Regions from separate parts of the Kitasatospora sp. NPDC058032 genome, predicted to be linked through region 1. Evidence: riboswitches for the same ligand, from Rfam matches in the RefSeq annotation. Region 1 holds a riboswitch; the other holds the start of a gene.
The links. A riboswitch is a leader RNA that binds a small molecule or an ion and turns the genes downstream of it on or off. The one in region 1 is predicted to bind cobalamin.
Positions count from the first base shown of each region.

Region 2: it holds a riboswitch for cobalamin, as region 1 does, so the genes downstream of both, ACFVUH_RS13500 (ABC transporter substrate-binding protein) here and ACFVUH_RS21950 (HoxN/HupN/NixA family nickel/cobalt transporter) in region 1, are expected to answer to the same signal.

Region 1 is NZ_JBHVRK010000013.1:176,174-183,675, reverse strand. It holds gene ACFVUH_RS21960 (DUF4259 domain-containing protein) at 1-25, shown strand, start outside; gene ACFVUH_RS21955 (PIG-L family deacetylase) at 141-986, shown strand; cobalamin riboswitch at 1,189-1,427, shown strand; gene ACFVUH_RS21950 (HoxN/HupN/NixA family nickel/cobalt transporter) at 1,481-2,590, shown strand; gene ACFVUH_RS21945 (erythromycin esterase family protein) at 2,674-4,071, opposite strand; gene ACFVUH_RS21940 (hypothetical protein) at 4,248-4,511, opposite strand; gene ACFVUH_RS21935 (oleate hydratase) at 4,858-6,627, shown strand; gene ACFVUH_RS21930 (WhiB family transcriptional regulator) at 6,675-6,974, opposite strand; gene ACFVUH_RS21925 (SsgA family sporulation/cell division regulator) at 7,022-7,468, opposite strand.
Region 2 is NZ_JBHVRK010000006.1:365,436-372,937, reverse strand. It holds gene ACFVUH_RS13515 (BTAD domain-containing putative transcriptional regulator) at 1-257, opposite strand, end outside; gene ACFVUH_RS13510 (hypothetical protein) at 416-955, shown strand; gene ACFVUH_RS13505 (LuxR C-terminal-related transcriptional regulator) at 1,459-2,577, opposite strand; cobalamin riboswitch at 2,701-2,906, shown strand; gene ACFVUH_RS13500 (ABC transporter substrate-binding protein) at 2,959-3,972, shown strand; gene ACFVUH_RS13495 (FecCD family ABC transporter permease) at 3,969-5,048, shown strand; gene ACFVUH_RS13490 (ABC transporter ATP-binding protein) at 5,045-5,860, shown strand; gene ACFVUH_RS13485 (ferredoxin) at 5,857-6,597, shown strand; gene ACFVUH_RS13480 (hypothetical protein) at 6,694-6,894, opposite strand; gene ACFVUH_RS13475 (NAD-dependent epimerase/dehydratase family protein) at 6,984-7,502, shown strand, end outside.

The sequences.
Region 1 (7,502 bases):
GAGCGGGCCCGGCTCCCCGGAATAGGGGACCGCGGCTCCCTCGTTCCCAACAGTCGATCAGAAACACGGCGGACCGCGCTCTGTCGGCCCCGTGCCGCAGACCGAGGCCGAACACTCGGCAGACCTAAGGATGAGCCCCCATGACCGACCGGCCCCTGACCCTGATGGCCGTGCACGCCCACCCCGACGACGAGGCCACCGGCACGGGCGGTGTGCTCGCCCGCTACGCGGCCGAGGGCATCCGGACGGTGCTCGTCACCTGTACCGACGGCGCCTGCGGAGACGGCCCGGGAGGAGTCAAGCCCGGCGAGGCCGGACACGACCCGGCGGCCGTCGCCGCGATGCGCCGTCAGGAGCTGGAGGCCAGCTGCGAGGTCCTCAAGGTCGACCACCTCGAAATGCTCGACTACGCGGACTCCGGGATGATGGGCTGGGCCGCCAACGACGCGCCCGGCTCGTTCTGGACCACGCCGGTGGACGAGGCGGCCGCCCGCCTCGCCGAACTGATGCGGCGCTACCGGCCCGACGTCGTCGTGACCTACGACGAGAACGGCTTCTACGGCCACCCCGACCACATCCAGGCCAACCGCATCACGTCGCGGGCGCTGGAGCTGGCCGGCACGACGCCGAAGGTGTACTGGACGACGGCCCCCCGCTCGATGATGGCGCGGTTCGGGGAGGTCATGCGCGAGCTCGGCGCGGACTGGGAGGAGCCGGGTTCCGAGGAGCCGGGCTCCGGGGAGTCGGAGATGCCCGAGATCGGCCTCCCCGACGAGGAGATCACCACCTGGGTGGACACCACCGCGTTCGGCGGCCAGAAGTTCGACGCGCTGGCCGCGCACGCCAGCCAGGGCGAGAACATCTTCTTCCTGAAGATGGGCAAGGAGAAGTTCACCCAGCTGATGGGCGTGGAGACCTTCGTCCGGGTCCACGACACCACCGATGCGGAGCTCCCCGAGAACGACCTCTTCGCCGGCCTGCGCTGAGCAGCCCCCACCCGGCGGCGCGCCCCGCGCCGCAGACCGTGATGAGCCGTCGCCCGGCCGGGCGACGGCTCATCGGTCATCAACGGGGACCGGCCGGAGGAAGGATCGCTCCAGGTCAGAACCACCCCCTCGACCGTGCGGACCCGCCCTGTTGCGACGGGCACGCAACTGCACAGCCTTGTCGGCAGGAGGGCCCAGCCCCTACGGTGTTCCCCGCCGTGGTGCTCGGGAAGACCGGTGGCGGCCCGTCAGGGCCCAATCCGGCGCGGCCCTCGCCACTGTGAAGGGAAGTACCCCCGACGTGCCCGCGACCGACGCGGGCAGTCACCGGTGCCGTACGGCACACGGGAAGACGAGTCAGGGGTGCGCTCCGCCCTGCCCGGACGCGGGTGCGGCGGTACACCCGAAGCCAGGAGACCGGCCACGGCGCGCGCAGTACCCCCCGGCCCCGCCCGGGGGTGCCCCCCATCGAGGAGCTGGAGAGGCCGCCCGTCATGACCCTCACCGACGACACGTCGTCATCGACCCTGCCCAGGGCCCCGCGCTGGCAGCGCGGGGACACCGTCCGCACCGGCGGCCTGCTGGCCGTCATCGCCGCCATGCACGTCGTCGCCTTCGGCACGCTGTTCCTGCTGGTCGCCCCGGAGAAGTACGAGGTCGGCACCCAGGTGTTCGGCGTCGGCCTGGGCATCACCGCCTACACCCTCGGCATGCGGCACGCCTTCGACGCCGACCACATCGCCGCCATCGACAACACCACCCGCAAGCTGATGGCCGACGGCCAGCGCCCGATCTCGGTCGGCTTCTGGTTCGCGCTCGGCCACTCCAGCATCGTCCTGGCGATGGCCGCCCTGGTCGCCGGCGGTGCCCGGTTCGCCGGCACGCTGGTCGACGACCAGTCCACCGTCCGCGGCGTCCTGGGCGTCATCGGCACCGGTGTCTCCGGCACCTTCCTGTACCTGATCGCCGCCCTCAACCTGTTCGCCCTGGCCGGGATCCACAAGGTCTACAAGGCCATGCGGGCCGGGCAGTTCGACGAGCGCCAGCTGGAGAAGCACCTCGACGAGCGCGGCTTCATGAACCGCTTCCTCGGCCGCCTCACCAAGTCCATCACCCGCCCCGGCCAGATGTACCCGCTCGGTGTGCTCTTCGGCCTCGGCTTCGACACCGCCACCGAGGTCACCCTGATGGTGATGGCCGGCTCCGGCGCCGCCTCGGGGCTGCCCTGGTACGCGATCCTCTGCCTGCCGCTGCTCTTCGCCTGCGGCATGAGCCTGTTCGACACCCTCGACGGCACCTTCATGAACTTCGCCTACCACTGGGCGTTCTCCAACCCGGTCCGCAAGGTCTACTACAACCTCACGATCACCGGCCTGTCGATCGCCGTCGCCTTCCTGATCGGCACCATCGAGCTCGTCGGCGTGCTGCACGAGAAGCTCGACCTCACCGACCCCGTCACCACCTGGATCGCCGACATCAGTCTCGACAACGTCGGCTACGTCATCGTCGGCCTGTTCGTCGTCGTCTGGGCCTGCGCCCTCGGCTACTGGCGGCTCGGCAACGTCGAGCAGCGCTGGAGCGCCCGGGTGGAGAAGACCGGCTGACGCCCCTCCGGACCGCGCCGCCGCGCCGGCGCGCGCCGCATCCCGACCGGGGCCCGGCACGGCCCCGGTCGGAGCGGACCCGATCAGAACCTGCGCGCCTCGGTGACCTGGTTCAGATGGATGAGGACGTCGTAGGCCCGGCCGATCGCGAGCCGCGGCAGGGGGTCCTTGACGAAGATCGTGCCGGCGTCGTAGGTGGGCCGGCTGACGTCCAGCCAGTCCCGGGCCGCCCGGGGAGCGGTGCGCAGGTCGACGTAGTAGTCCCGGTAGCGGACCCGGTCGAGGGTGTACTCGTTCATGTCCGGAGTGGCCGCCGGGACGGTGACGGACTTCCAGCCGCCGGTCAGGACCGCGTCGGTGGTGAGGAAGGAGCCGCTGTCGAAGGTGAAGCCGATGGCCACGTAGTCGCGGCCGTAGGTGTCGCGCAGCTGGGAGCCCTGCGGCTCGGGGTACAGGAAGGTGTCGGTGGACAGGTAGCCGGCGTGGCCGTTGTGCGCCGACATCAGCACCTTGCCGCCGGTGCGGCGCTGCCACCAGGCGGTGTTCTCGGCCATCGCCCGGTCGCGCAGCTGCTCCGAGGCCGCGACGGAGGCCGGGTCGCCGAGGTCGAAGGTGGCGAAGGCGAAGGTCTGGGCGATGTTGCGGGCGTGCTGCACGGCCCACTCGTACGCGTCGTCGCCGGGGGTGCCGCTCGCGGTGACCAGGTCGAGCGCCTGCCGGGCCGTGGCGGCGTTCGCCCGGCGCTCGGCGACCGGCCTGCCGATGTAGGCGAAGAGGTCGTCCAGGGGCCGCAGGCCGGCGTAGAGCCCGTCGAGCTGCGGGAGAGCGGCAGGCCTGGCCTGCCGCACGTAGGAGGTGACCCGGTCGAAGGCCGGGTCGCCGAGCCTCGGGAGGCCGAGGTCGTCACCCACGAAGTGGACCGGGTTCTTCGGGTGGCTCCGGTTGTGGGCCCGCATCCAGGCGATCAGGTCGGCGAACTCCTCGCGCTCCCACGGGCTGCCGCCCAGGACCTCCTTGACGAGCTGCCGGGCGTCTCCCGGCCCGCCCTGGACGTACTCGTCGATCTGCAGACCGCTGGTCCAGCTGGTCTCCAGGGCGAAGCTGGTGAAGCCCTTCTCCTCGACCAGGTAGCGGAAGAGCCGCTGCTTCATCGCGAAGAACTCGTGCGAGCCGTGGGTGGCCTCGCCGAGGCCGACCACCTTGGCGTCGCCGATCATCGCGCCCAGCGCGTTCAGGTCGGCGGTGCGGCCGCCGGCTTCCGTGGTGCGCAGCGGCTGGGCGACGCTCTCCAGAGCGCGCACGACCTCGGCCCGGCGGGCGTACTCGGCGTTCACCTCCGCCGTGGCCGCCGGTCCCACCGGGGCGGCGACCGCCGCCACCGGGGCCGGCACGGCCACTGCCGCCACTACCGCCACTGCCGCCACCGCCGTCGCCGCCGCCGCCAGCAGTCCGCGCCGCCCGATCCGCTTGCTGTCCGTCATCGTTCCGGTTCACTCCTCGACTCGGCCTGAACGCCGTCGACCTCGGCGTTTCGGTGAGTCGATCCTGACTTCGGCGGCGACGGCGGCGCACTGGGGACGGCCTCCGGCCTTCCTGGGGGCAACCCCCCGGCGGAATTCGGTGGGCGTCCCCCCGCCCGCCGGGGGGCCGCCGTCCGTTACCGGGTGCGCAGGGCCCGCTCGCACTCGCGGCAGCGCTGCTCGGCGAGGGTCGGCGGGTACCAGGGTTCGCCCAGGCCGGGCCGGAAGTGGGCGTGCTCCATGTCCCCGGTGTCCCGGCCGCACAGGGTGCGGGGCAGCGGGTCCTCGGGCACGTCCGGGTCGGAGCCGGCGGCGTGCACGGCCGCGACGGCGGGCTCGACCCCGTCGGGGCCGAGGACCCGGGCGGGTTCCAGCTCGTAGAGGACGACGATCGAGGCCATGGCACGAGGATCGGCCGCCCGGGCCGCCGGGACACCCCGGGGTGGGCTGTTCGGGGGCCGGGGACCGTTCGAGGGCGCGCCCAGCGGGGTCGGAAGCGGCGCGAAGGGCGCGAAACGGGACCAATGGCACGATCCGTCCGGGACCTCCGGACCGGGATCAGGTCCCGGTGGACCGATCCGCGGCCGTGCCGGACGGGGCAGTGTGGTGATCACGGCGCAGGGCGTGCCGGGCCGACGGGGTGTCACCCGTTCGGACCAGCCGCGTTGCCGCCGGAAGCGCCGTTGGCCAGCGTGGGCGAGGTCTGCCGGCGCGCCGACGGCTGATCCACCGATCGAAGGAGTGCACGTGTACTGGAGCAGCGGGAACTACGAGGCGTTCGCCAAGCCGCGCAAGCCCGAGCGGGCCGACCGGGCGAGCGCCTGGTTCGTCGGTTCGGGCCTGGCGTCGCTCGCGGGGGCGGCGTTCCTGGTACGCGATGCGCAGGTGCCCGGCGAGCGGATCACCGTCCTGGAGCGGCTGCGGCTGCCTGGCGGTGCGCTGGACGGCATCAAGGAGCCGGAGAAGGGCTTCGTGGTGCGCGGCGGCCGCGAGCTGGAGGACCACATGGAGTGTCTGTGGGACCTCTTCCGCTCGGTGCCCTCGCTGGAGGTCGAGGGCGCCTCGGTGCTCGACGAGTTCTACTGGCTGAACAAGGACGACCCGAACTTCTCGCTCCAGCGGGTCACCGAGCAGCGCGGCCGGGACGCCCGCACCGACGGCCTGTTCGCGCTGAACGACCGGGCGCAGAAGGACCTGGTGCGGATCTTCCTGGCCACCCGCGAGGAGCTGGAGGGCAAGCGGATCGACGAGGTCTTCGGCCGTGACTTCCTGGACAGCAACTTCTGGCTGTACTGGCGGACCATGTTCGCCTTCGAGGAGTGGCACGGCGCCCTGGAGATGAAGCTCTACCTGCACCGCTTCGTCCACCACGTCGGCGGCCTGCCGGACCTCTCGGCGCTGAAGTTCACCAAGTACAACCAGTACGAGTCGATGGTGCTGCCGCTGACCCGCTGGCTGATGGACCAGGGCGTGACCTTCCGCTTCGACACCGAGGTCACCGACATCGACTTCGACCTCACGCCCGGCCGCAAGCGGGCCACCCGGATCCACTGGACCGAGGCCGGGAAGCCCGGCGGCGTCGAACTCGGCGAGGACGACCTGGTGTTCACCACCATCGGCTCGCTCACCGAGAACTCGGACAACGGCGACCAGCACACCCCGGCCCGGCTGGACGACGGCCCGGCACCGGCCTGGGACCTGTGGCGGCGGATCGCCGCCAAGGACCCGGAGTTCGGCCGCCCCGAGGTGTTCTGCGGCAACATCGCGCAGAGCAAGTGGGAGTCGGCCACCGTCACCACCCTGGACCCGCGCATCCCCCGGTACATCCAGCAGGTCGCCAAGCGCGACCCGTTCAGCGGCGGCGTGGTCACCGGCGGCATCGTCACCGCCCGTGACTCCTCCTGGCTGCTGAGCTGGACGGTCAACCGGCAGCCGCACTTCAAGCAGCAGCCGGCCGACCAGATCGTGGTCTGGCTGTACTCGCTCTTCGTCGACCGGCCGGGCGACTACGTCCGCAAGCCGATGGCGGAGTGCACCGGCGAGGAGATCACCCAGGAGTGGCTGTACCACCTGGGCGTCCCGGAGGCGGAGATCCCCGAGCTGGCCGCCGAGGCCGCCCGCTGCGTGCCGGTGATGATGCCGTACGTCACCTCGTTCTTCCTGCCGCGCAAGGCCGGCGACCGGCCGCAGGTGGTGCCGGAGGGGGCGGTGAACTTCGCGTTCATCGGCCAGTTCGCGGAGACCGGGCGGGACTGCATCTTCACCACCGAGTACTCGGTGCGCACCGGCATGGAGGCGGCCTACCGGCTGATGGACGTCGAGCGCGGGGTGCCCGAGGTCTTCAACTCCACCTATGACGTGCGCAAGCTGCTCGCCGCGACCAGCAGGCTGCGGGACGGCGCCGAACTGAACCTGCCCGGCCCGGAGTTCCTGCGCAAGCGGCTGCTGCACCGGCTGGAGGCGACCGAGGTGGGCGCCCTGATGGAGGAGTTCGGGCTGATCGACGAAGGGCGGTAGCGGCACGCGCCGGCGGGTCCGCGGACCGGGAACGGTCCGCGGACCCGCTACGCGATCCGCCGGTCCGGCGCCGAGGCGTCGGTGAACAGCACGCGCCGCTCCTCCTCGGTGAGTCCGCCCCACACCCCGTAGGGCTCCCGGGTGGCGAGCGCGTACCGGCGGCACGGCACCCGCACCGGGCAGCGGGCGCAGACCGACTTCGCGTTCTGCTCGCGCTCCTTCGCGGCGGCGCCGCGCTCGTTGACCGGATGGAAGAAGATGCCGCTGTCGACGGTGCGGCAGGCTCCCTCCAGCTGCCAGTTCCGGTGCTGCTCGGCGGCTCCGGGGAGGCGGGGGATGTCGGTCACGGCGGCCCTTTCCTGACGCGGGACGGTGGTCGGTTTCGCCCGCCCGTCTAACCCCGATCCGGCCCTTCATGCCTGCCGGACCGCGGACCCGCCGGTCCGCCGGAGAGCAGGGCGCCGATGCAGCGGTCCCAGTCGATGCGCCCCGACTCGGCCCCGACCGGGACCGCCCGCCCGGTGGCCCGCAGGAAGCGGGCGAGCGGGCGCACCGGGGTGTTCAGGAGCGCCACGCCGTCCGGGCCGCCGAGCGCGACGAAGACGTGCTCGCCGGTGCCGCCGGGCTCGATGTGGATGTCGCCCTCGCCCGCCGGCCCGCGCAGCCCCGCCGCCAGCAGGTCGCGGGACAGCACCCAGACCGCGCCCTCGTCGGCGCCGAAGTCCAGCCGCACGGCGTACGGGTCTCCGCTGTCGTAACGGCACTCGACGTCCAGGTACCGCCCCTGCCCCTCACCGGTGATCAGACACATCCTCAGCTGTGCCACGACCACTTCCGACATCGGCCTCGCCCTCCCTCGACTCGTGCTGCCCGAC
Region 2 (7,502 bases), on a different contig from region 1:
GTGAGCAGCACCGGCGACCCGTCGTGCGCGGCGGCGAGCTTGCGCCGCAGCAGCCCGGCGAGGTTCCGCACCTGGCGGTGGGCCGTGGCGGGCGGTTCGTCGTCCCAGACCGCGTCGACCAGGCGGGCCACCGGGACGACGGCCCCGGCGTTCAGCAGCAGGGTGCCGAGCATCCGCTCCTGCTTGGCGCCTTCCGTCCGGGTCCGCCGACCGTCGTCGGCCCACACTTCCAGTGGCCCCAGGATCTTGAACTCCATGTGTCCCTCCCGTGGTTGGCCGACGTCGAGGCGACCCGGACACCTTCGAGGCTTGTGACCATTTCATGACGGACTCGTGTCGACTTTGTGCATCCGGTTGGGAGTCTTCTCTCACCGGCCCCGCTGGGCCGGCTCCCCCACACTCAAGGAGCAGTTGGATGAAGCGCATGAAGCAGGGCGCGGCCCTGGCCGTCGCACTCGGCCTGGCCCTCGTGCCCCTCTCGGCGAGCACCGCGCAGGCCGCCGGGCCGGCCACCCACAAGGGGATGACCTGGCAGGTGCTCGCGACGGGCCCGGACGGGACCGTCCAGGTCGGCGGCCCCCAGCACTCGACGCCGAGCGACCCGTACAACGGCGACACCCTGCCGTCCGTCTCGCTGCCGGTCCTCTGCATCAACGTGGACGACAGCCCGGCGCCGGACGGCATCAGCATCGGCTTCTACAGCGGCTGGTCCGGCGGCACCGTCGCGCTCAGCCAGCCGGTGAAGGGCTCGCGACTGAACAGCCAGGCCGCCGCGAACAGCGTCTGCCAGGCGTCCTTCGGCATCGGCTGGCGCCAGGCCGAGTTCCACGACGGCCGCTACGGCCCGAACCTGGAGTACGTCGGCGGGTGGAGCTTCTGGGCGTACGGCAACATCAGCCCCAACGCCCGCTTCTGGACCGCCATCAACGACCAGCAGGCCAACCCCTGGAACTGACGGCGGCGCGGTGGTGACGGCCGGGCGGGGCAGTGGGCAGTCCGCCCGGCGGTACCGCCTACGGTGCCGGTGCCGGTGCCGGTCCGGAGCCCTCGGGGCACGGCGTGAGGGCTCCCGTACGAGCGGCCCGGTCACCCTCGGGTGGCCGGGCCGTCCGGCGTTCGGGGTTCCTCGGCGGTACGGGAGGCAGGGCGGGGGTCTCGTCGGCCGGCGGGGACTCCGGGGTGAGGGGCGCGTGGCACGGGGCAGGAACTCCTCTGCCGGGAAGGTGTCATGGGTACGGGGGCGGACCCCGTCGCAGGGGCGGCGCCGGGACAGACCCTCCCATCCGGCGGCGACCGGTGGCATCCCAGGTTTGCAGGGGGCGCGACGCCTCTTCCCTGTGGTAGGAGGACGACCCGTTGCGGACCGCTCAACGACCAAGCCCCAGGTCAGTGACCTGGGGCCCGCGTGCTGTCCGGGCGCGTGCCGGGTTCCGGGGCGGGACCGGCCGGGTGGGGGCGTCAGGCCGGGGGACGGCCGAGTCCGGCGGTGTACGGGGCCGCGAGGAGCGCGACGAGTTCGCGGCGGCTGCGGACGCCGGTCTTGGTGAAGGCCGACTTCAGGTGGTCCTGGACGGTGGCCGGGCTCAGGAAGAGCCGGTGGGCTATGTCCCTGGTGCTCAGGCCCCGTACTGCCTGGAGCACCACCTCCTGCTCGCGGGGGGAGAACCGGTGTGCCAGCAGGGACAGCGGGATGACGTCGACCGGGCTCGCGGGTTGGGCGACCAGGGCGACGCTGCCCCGCGGGCTCCGGTCGAGCAGCGAGGCGCGGACCGCGAGCCACTGGCCGCTGGGACGGCGCAGCCGGGCCCAGGCGTGGGCGCCCGCGTTCGCGGAGGGCACGTGGGTGCGGGCCCGCTCCGAGAGGTAGACCAGCGCGGTCGGCACTCCGGCGGGGCGGTACTGCGGCTCGGAGAGTTCCTCGAACAGCTGCCGGGCCCCGGAGTCCGCGGAAGTGAGCTGACCGGTGGGGCCGATGACGGCGACCCCGAGCCAGTACGGTCCGTCCTGCGGGTCCGCTCGGACGTCCTGTCCGTCAGGGCCGCCCGCGGCGGGCAGCGCATAGTCGCGAAGGGCGGCGGCCACCGCCCGGGCGGCCCGTTCGGCCAGTCTCTGCTCGCGCGCGCCGAAGGGCGCCGAACCGGCCTCGCGCATCAAGGCGGCGGCTCCCCACCGTCCGCCGCCGACGTCGAAGTTCATCCGCAGCTCGTCGCCCAGTCCGAACTCGGCGAGCAGCTCCCGGTAGCGCACGCTGCGTTCGGGGCGGCCACCGGTGGCGCGGTGGACGGTCTCCACGACGCGTCCGGCGGCCCGGATGTCGACGAACCGGGTGGTGTCGTCGGACCACATCTCCAACCGGATGGCGTGCTCGAAGGCGGTCGGCTGCAGGCCCTCGGCAACGGTGGAGGTCAGGAAGCCGGTGACCGGATCGGCCCCGTGCAGGCAGCCCGCTTCGGATCCGAGAGCGGGCCCGAGGACGGTGAGGAGCTGCCGGAAGAACTGTTCGAGCGGAAGCTTCGCCGCCGCCAGATCGTCGATCTCTCCCATCATGCGGCGTTCCCTGTCGCGGAATGAGGTCATCTCTTTACCATAGGGCCGAAGTTGGCGTACTCCCCACAGTCCTGGGACGTCGCCGGTCGCCACCGACCGAGGAAGGGCGGCAGTCGCGCCAGGTGCCGGTCGGCACCGACCTGACCACGCCTGATACCTTGCAATCGCCATGGTGTTCGGGAAACCGGTCTGAGTCCGGTGCGGCCCTCGCCACTGTTGCCGCGGAGTATCGCGGCCCTCGCTGACCGGCTCCGCCAGCGGTCAGGACCACTGGGCGGGCTGGAAGAGCCGCCCGGGAAGGTCGGCTGCGGTGTGTCGATGCGGAAGCCAGGAGACCGGCCACGGCGCGACATGTTCCACGAGGGTTTTGGAGAACACGTGCCCAGCGCTCTGCCGCGCCCGTTCCGATCCATGCGTTCCGCACGCCCCGCAGGCCCGACGCGTGTCGGCCGGACGGTCGCGGCCGTCCTGTTCACCGGCGTGCTCAGCGCCTGCGCGGGCGCCCCCGCGCCCGTCGCGTCCAGTGCGACGACCGGAAGTGCCGAGCCGGTCAGCGTGGACAACTGCGGGACCACCGTGACGGTCGGCGCTCCGCCCGACCGGCTGGTGACGCTCAACCAGGGTGCCACCGAGGTGGCCCTGGCCCTCGGCCTGCAGTCCCGCATGGCCGGCACCGCCTATCTCGACGACGCCGTCCCGGAGAAGTGGAAGGCGGCCTACGACTCCGTTCCGGTGCTCTCCAAGGGCTATCCGACCAAGGAGAAGCTCCTCGCGGCCCGTCCCGGCTTCCTGTACGCCTCCTACTCCAGCGCGTTCACCGACAAGGTCGCGGGCACCCGGGAGGAGCTGCGCGGCCAGGGCATCCCGTCGTACCTGTCCCCGTTCGGCTGCTCGGACAAGAGCCAGGTGCCGCCGACGACCTGGCAGGCGATGTGGGGCGAACTGAACGACGTCGCCAAGGTCTTCGGCGTCGCGGAGCGGGCCACCGCGATCCAGCGCCAGCAGGAGCAGCAGCTGGCCCGGTTCACGGCGGCGGCCGCGGGCAAGGACCTGAAGATCCTCTGGTTCGACTCCGACACCAAGACGCCCTACGTCGGCGCCGGCCACGGCGGACCTCAGCTCGTGCTCGACGCCGTGGGCGCCCGCAACGTCTTCGGGGACCTGCCCGGCAGCTGGCAGAACGTGAGCTGGGAGAAGGTCGTCGCCGCGGACCCGGACGCCATCGTGCTCGCGGACGCCGACTCGGACACGGCCCAGTCCAAGATCGACTACCTGGAGAACGACCCGGTGCTGAGCAGGCTCACCGCCGTGCAGCGCAAGGCCTTCGTGGTGGTGCCGTTCTCGGAGTCGACCCCCGGCGTGCGGCTCGCCGACGGCGCCGCCCGGGTGTCCGAGGGGCTGGCCGAGCTGCGCCCGGGTTCATGACCACGGCAGCCCGCCCCGCCGTGCGGCCCGCCGGTCCGGGCCGCGCGGCGGCGGCCCTGGCCGTCGCCGCGGCCCTGCTGCTGACCACCGTGCTCCTCGGCCTGGCCGTGGGCTCGCACCACGAGCCGGTCCGGACGGTGATCGATGTCGTGGTGCGCCGCCTCGGGCTGGGAGACCCGCAGGTGACGCTGCTCGACGACCGGATCGTCTGGCAGCTGCGGCTGCCCCGGGTCCTGGGAGCGGCCGCCACCGGCGCCGGCCTCGCGGTCTGCGGCGCGGTGTTGCAGACGCTGACCGGCAACGACCTGGCCGATCCCTTCCTGCTCGGGATCTCGGACGGAGCCGCCGCCGGCGCGGTCACCGTGATCGTGCTCGGCGTCGGCGTGTCCGGCGCCGTGGGCACCGGCGCGGTGGCGACGGCGGCCTTCGCCGGTGCCCTGATCGCCGCCGTCGTCGTGCTGGCACTGGCCGGCGCGCGCACCCGGTCGCTGCCGACCACCCGGACCGTGCTCGCCGGCATCGCCGTGGGACAGATGTGCGGGGCCTACACCTCGTTCGTCGTGCTGGTCCTCGGGGACCGCAACGCGGCGCGCGGTGTCATGGAGTGGACGCTGGGCTCGGTCGCCGGCGTGCGGTGGCCCACCGCCGTCTTCCTGACCGCGGTCGCGCTGGCCGGTGTCACGGTCCTGGCCTCCTCGGCCCGCGACCTGGACGCCTTCGCCTTCGGCGAGACCGCCGCCCGCTCCCTCGGCGTCCACGTCGAGCGCACCCGCTGGCTCCTCGTCGCCACCGCCGCGCTGGTGACCGCGTGCCTGGTCGCCAACACCGGCGTCATCGGCTTCCTCGGCCTGGTCGTACCGCACGTGGTCCGGCTCGTCTGCGGCCCGCGCCACGCCCTCCTGCTGCCCGTGTCGGCGCTGGTGGGCGCGTCCCTCCTGGTGGGCAGCGACATCGTGGCGCGCTCGGTCCTCCCCGACCGGGAGATCCCCGTCGGCGTCATCACGGCCGGGCTCGGAGCGCCCTTCTTCGCCTGGCTGCTGTGGCGCCAGGGGCGGGCCGACGGGAGCGGTCAGTGACGGCGACGCCCGCCGGGCTGCGCGCGGAGGGACTTCGTGTGCGCATCGGCGGAGCCACGCTGCTCGACGAGGTCTCGCTCGCGTTCGCCCCCGGCCGGGTCACCGGCCTGCTCGGACCCAACGGCGCCGGGAAGACCACCTTGCTGCGCGCGGTCGCCGGACTGACCCGGCCGAGCGCGGGACGGGTCCTCCTGGACGGCGAGGACCTCCACGCGCTCACGGCCCGCCGGCGAGCACGCCAGGTGGCCTTCATGGAGCAGCAGGCGGACACCCGGCTGTCGCTGTCGGCCCGTCAGGTCATCGACCTCGGACGCACCCCGCACCGCGGCCGCTGGCCCGTGCCGGCGGACGCCGCCGCCGACGCCCACGAGCGGGCGGTGTTCGCCGGTGCCGTCGCGGCGGCCGACGTCGGCCACCTGCTCGACCGGTCCTGGCCGACGCTGTCGGGCGGCGAGCGCCAGCGGGTCCAGCTCGCGCGGGCGCTGGTGCAGGAGCCCGGGGTGCTCCTGCTCGACGAGCCCACCAACCACCTCGACCTGCGCCACCAACTCGCCTTCCTCGGCACCGTGCGCGGGCTGGGCATCACCACGGTGGCCGCGCTGCACGACCTCGAACTCGCCGCCGCCTACTGCGACGAGGTCGCCGTCCTGCTCGACGGCCGGCTGGTCGCCCACGGGCCCGGCTCCGACGTGCTCACCTCGTCGATGATCGCGGACGTCTACGGCGTCGACGCCACCGTGGAACGACACCCCCGGCACGACCGACCGCACATCCGGTGGAACGGACTGCTCCACGAAAGGACAGCACCATGACCTCCCCGGTCCCGGGCGCCCCCGCCCGCCGCAGCGCCGTGCTCCTGGTCGGCATGTCGGCCGGGGAGGCCGTGCGCCGTGACGAACTCCTCCGCACGGCCGCCTCGCACCGGGCCTCGATCGCGTTCCTGCAGCAGGCGGACCCCTCCCTGTCGGCCGAGCTGACCAGGCTGGCCGACGCGGGCGCCGAGACCGTGGTCGTGATCGGCGTCCGCCTCGCGGCGTCCGGCCCCGCCCAGTCCTGGCTGCGGCGGATCGCCGCGTACTGGTGGCGCGAACGCGCGGGCCACCGCCCCGAACTCCTCGTCGCGACCCGCCTCGCCGACTCGCCGGACGCGGTCGCCACCGTGGCCGCGGCGACGAAGGCCATCACCGGCGATGAGCCCGGCCTCACCTCCGCGGCCTGGGAGGACGTCCCCGGTCACCGGCACCAGGTCCTGGTGTGCCGCGGCCCGCGTTGCACGGCCAAGGGCGCGGAGGAGGGGCTACGCGCCCTGGTACAGAAGCTGACCGAGCAGGGCCTCGGCGACGACGACGTGCTCGTCACCCAGACGGGGTGCCAGTTCCCCTGCAACCAGGCCCCCGTCGTCAGCGTCCAGCCGGACGACATCTGGTACGGGAGGATCGACCCGGCCGCCGCCGGCCGCATCGTCACCGAACACCTCGCCGACGGCCGACCGGTGGAGTCCCACCGGCTCCCCCGCCACAAGAAGGAGCAGGCGGACCACCACAGCTGATCGCGATCACCAGGATCGGGGCGAACTCCATGACCGGCTCACCGCGATCCACCCGCGCCGACCTGCGCAGCCAGGCAGACGGCGACGCGGAGGGGCTCACACGATCGGGGACCGCCAGTGCGCGGTGGAGCTGACGACGACGATGCCGACGCCGCCGTGCCGCTGACCGAGTTCGTCGGCGAGGCGGGCGATGGCCTCGGCGTCGGTGACGCGCCGGCGGTCGCGGCCGGCGAGCAGGACGAGAACCGCCCCGCTCCACCCGTCCCCGCCGTGCTGTCGAGCACCGGCCGCCGTCACGGGGCCGGGCGCTACCCGCGTCCTGCCGATCAGTGACACCGTCCCGTGTCACCGGGCCGCGGATCCGATCGGCCGCTAGCGTCGGCGGCATGAGAATCCTGGTCACCGGCGGCGCCGGCTTCATCGGCGCCACCGTGGTACGAGCCCTGGTCGCGGCCGGACACCGAGTGCGTGTCCTGGACGCCCTGCTGCCCGCGGTCCATCCGACCGGGAGGGCGCCCGCGCTGCCCGCGGGTGCCGACTTCCGGCGCGGTGACGTCCGGGACGCGGCGACCGTCGAGGAGGCGCTCGCCGGGGTGGACGCGGTCTGTCACCAGGCGGCGATGGTCGGCCTGGGACTGGACCTCCAGGACGCACCGAAGTACGTCGGCTGCAACGACCTCGGTACGGCGGTGGTGCTGGCCGCGATGGTGCGGACCGGCGTCCGGCGGCTGGTCCTGGCCGGATCCATGGTGGTCTACGGGGAAGGGCGCTACCACTGTGCGAAGCACGGCGAGGTGGCACCGGGGCCGCGGCGGCCCGCCGATCTGGACGCCGGACGGTTCGAGCCGCCCTGCCCGGTCTGCGGTGCCCCCCTGCGGCCGGGCCTGGTCGCGGAGAGCGCACCG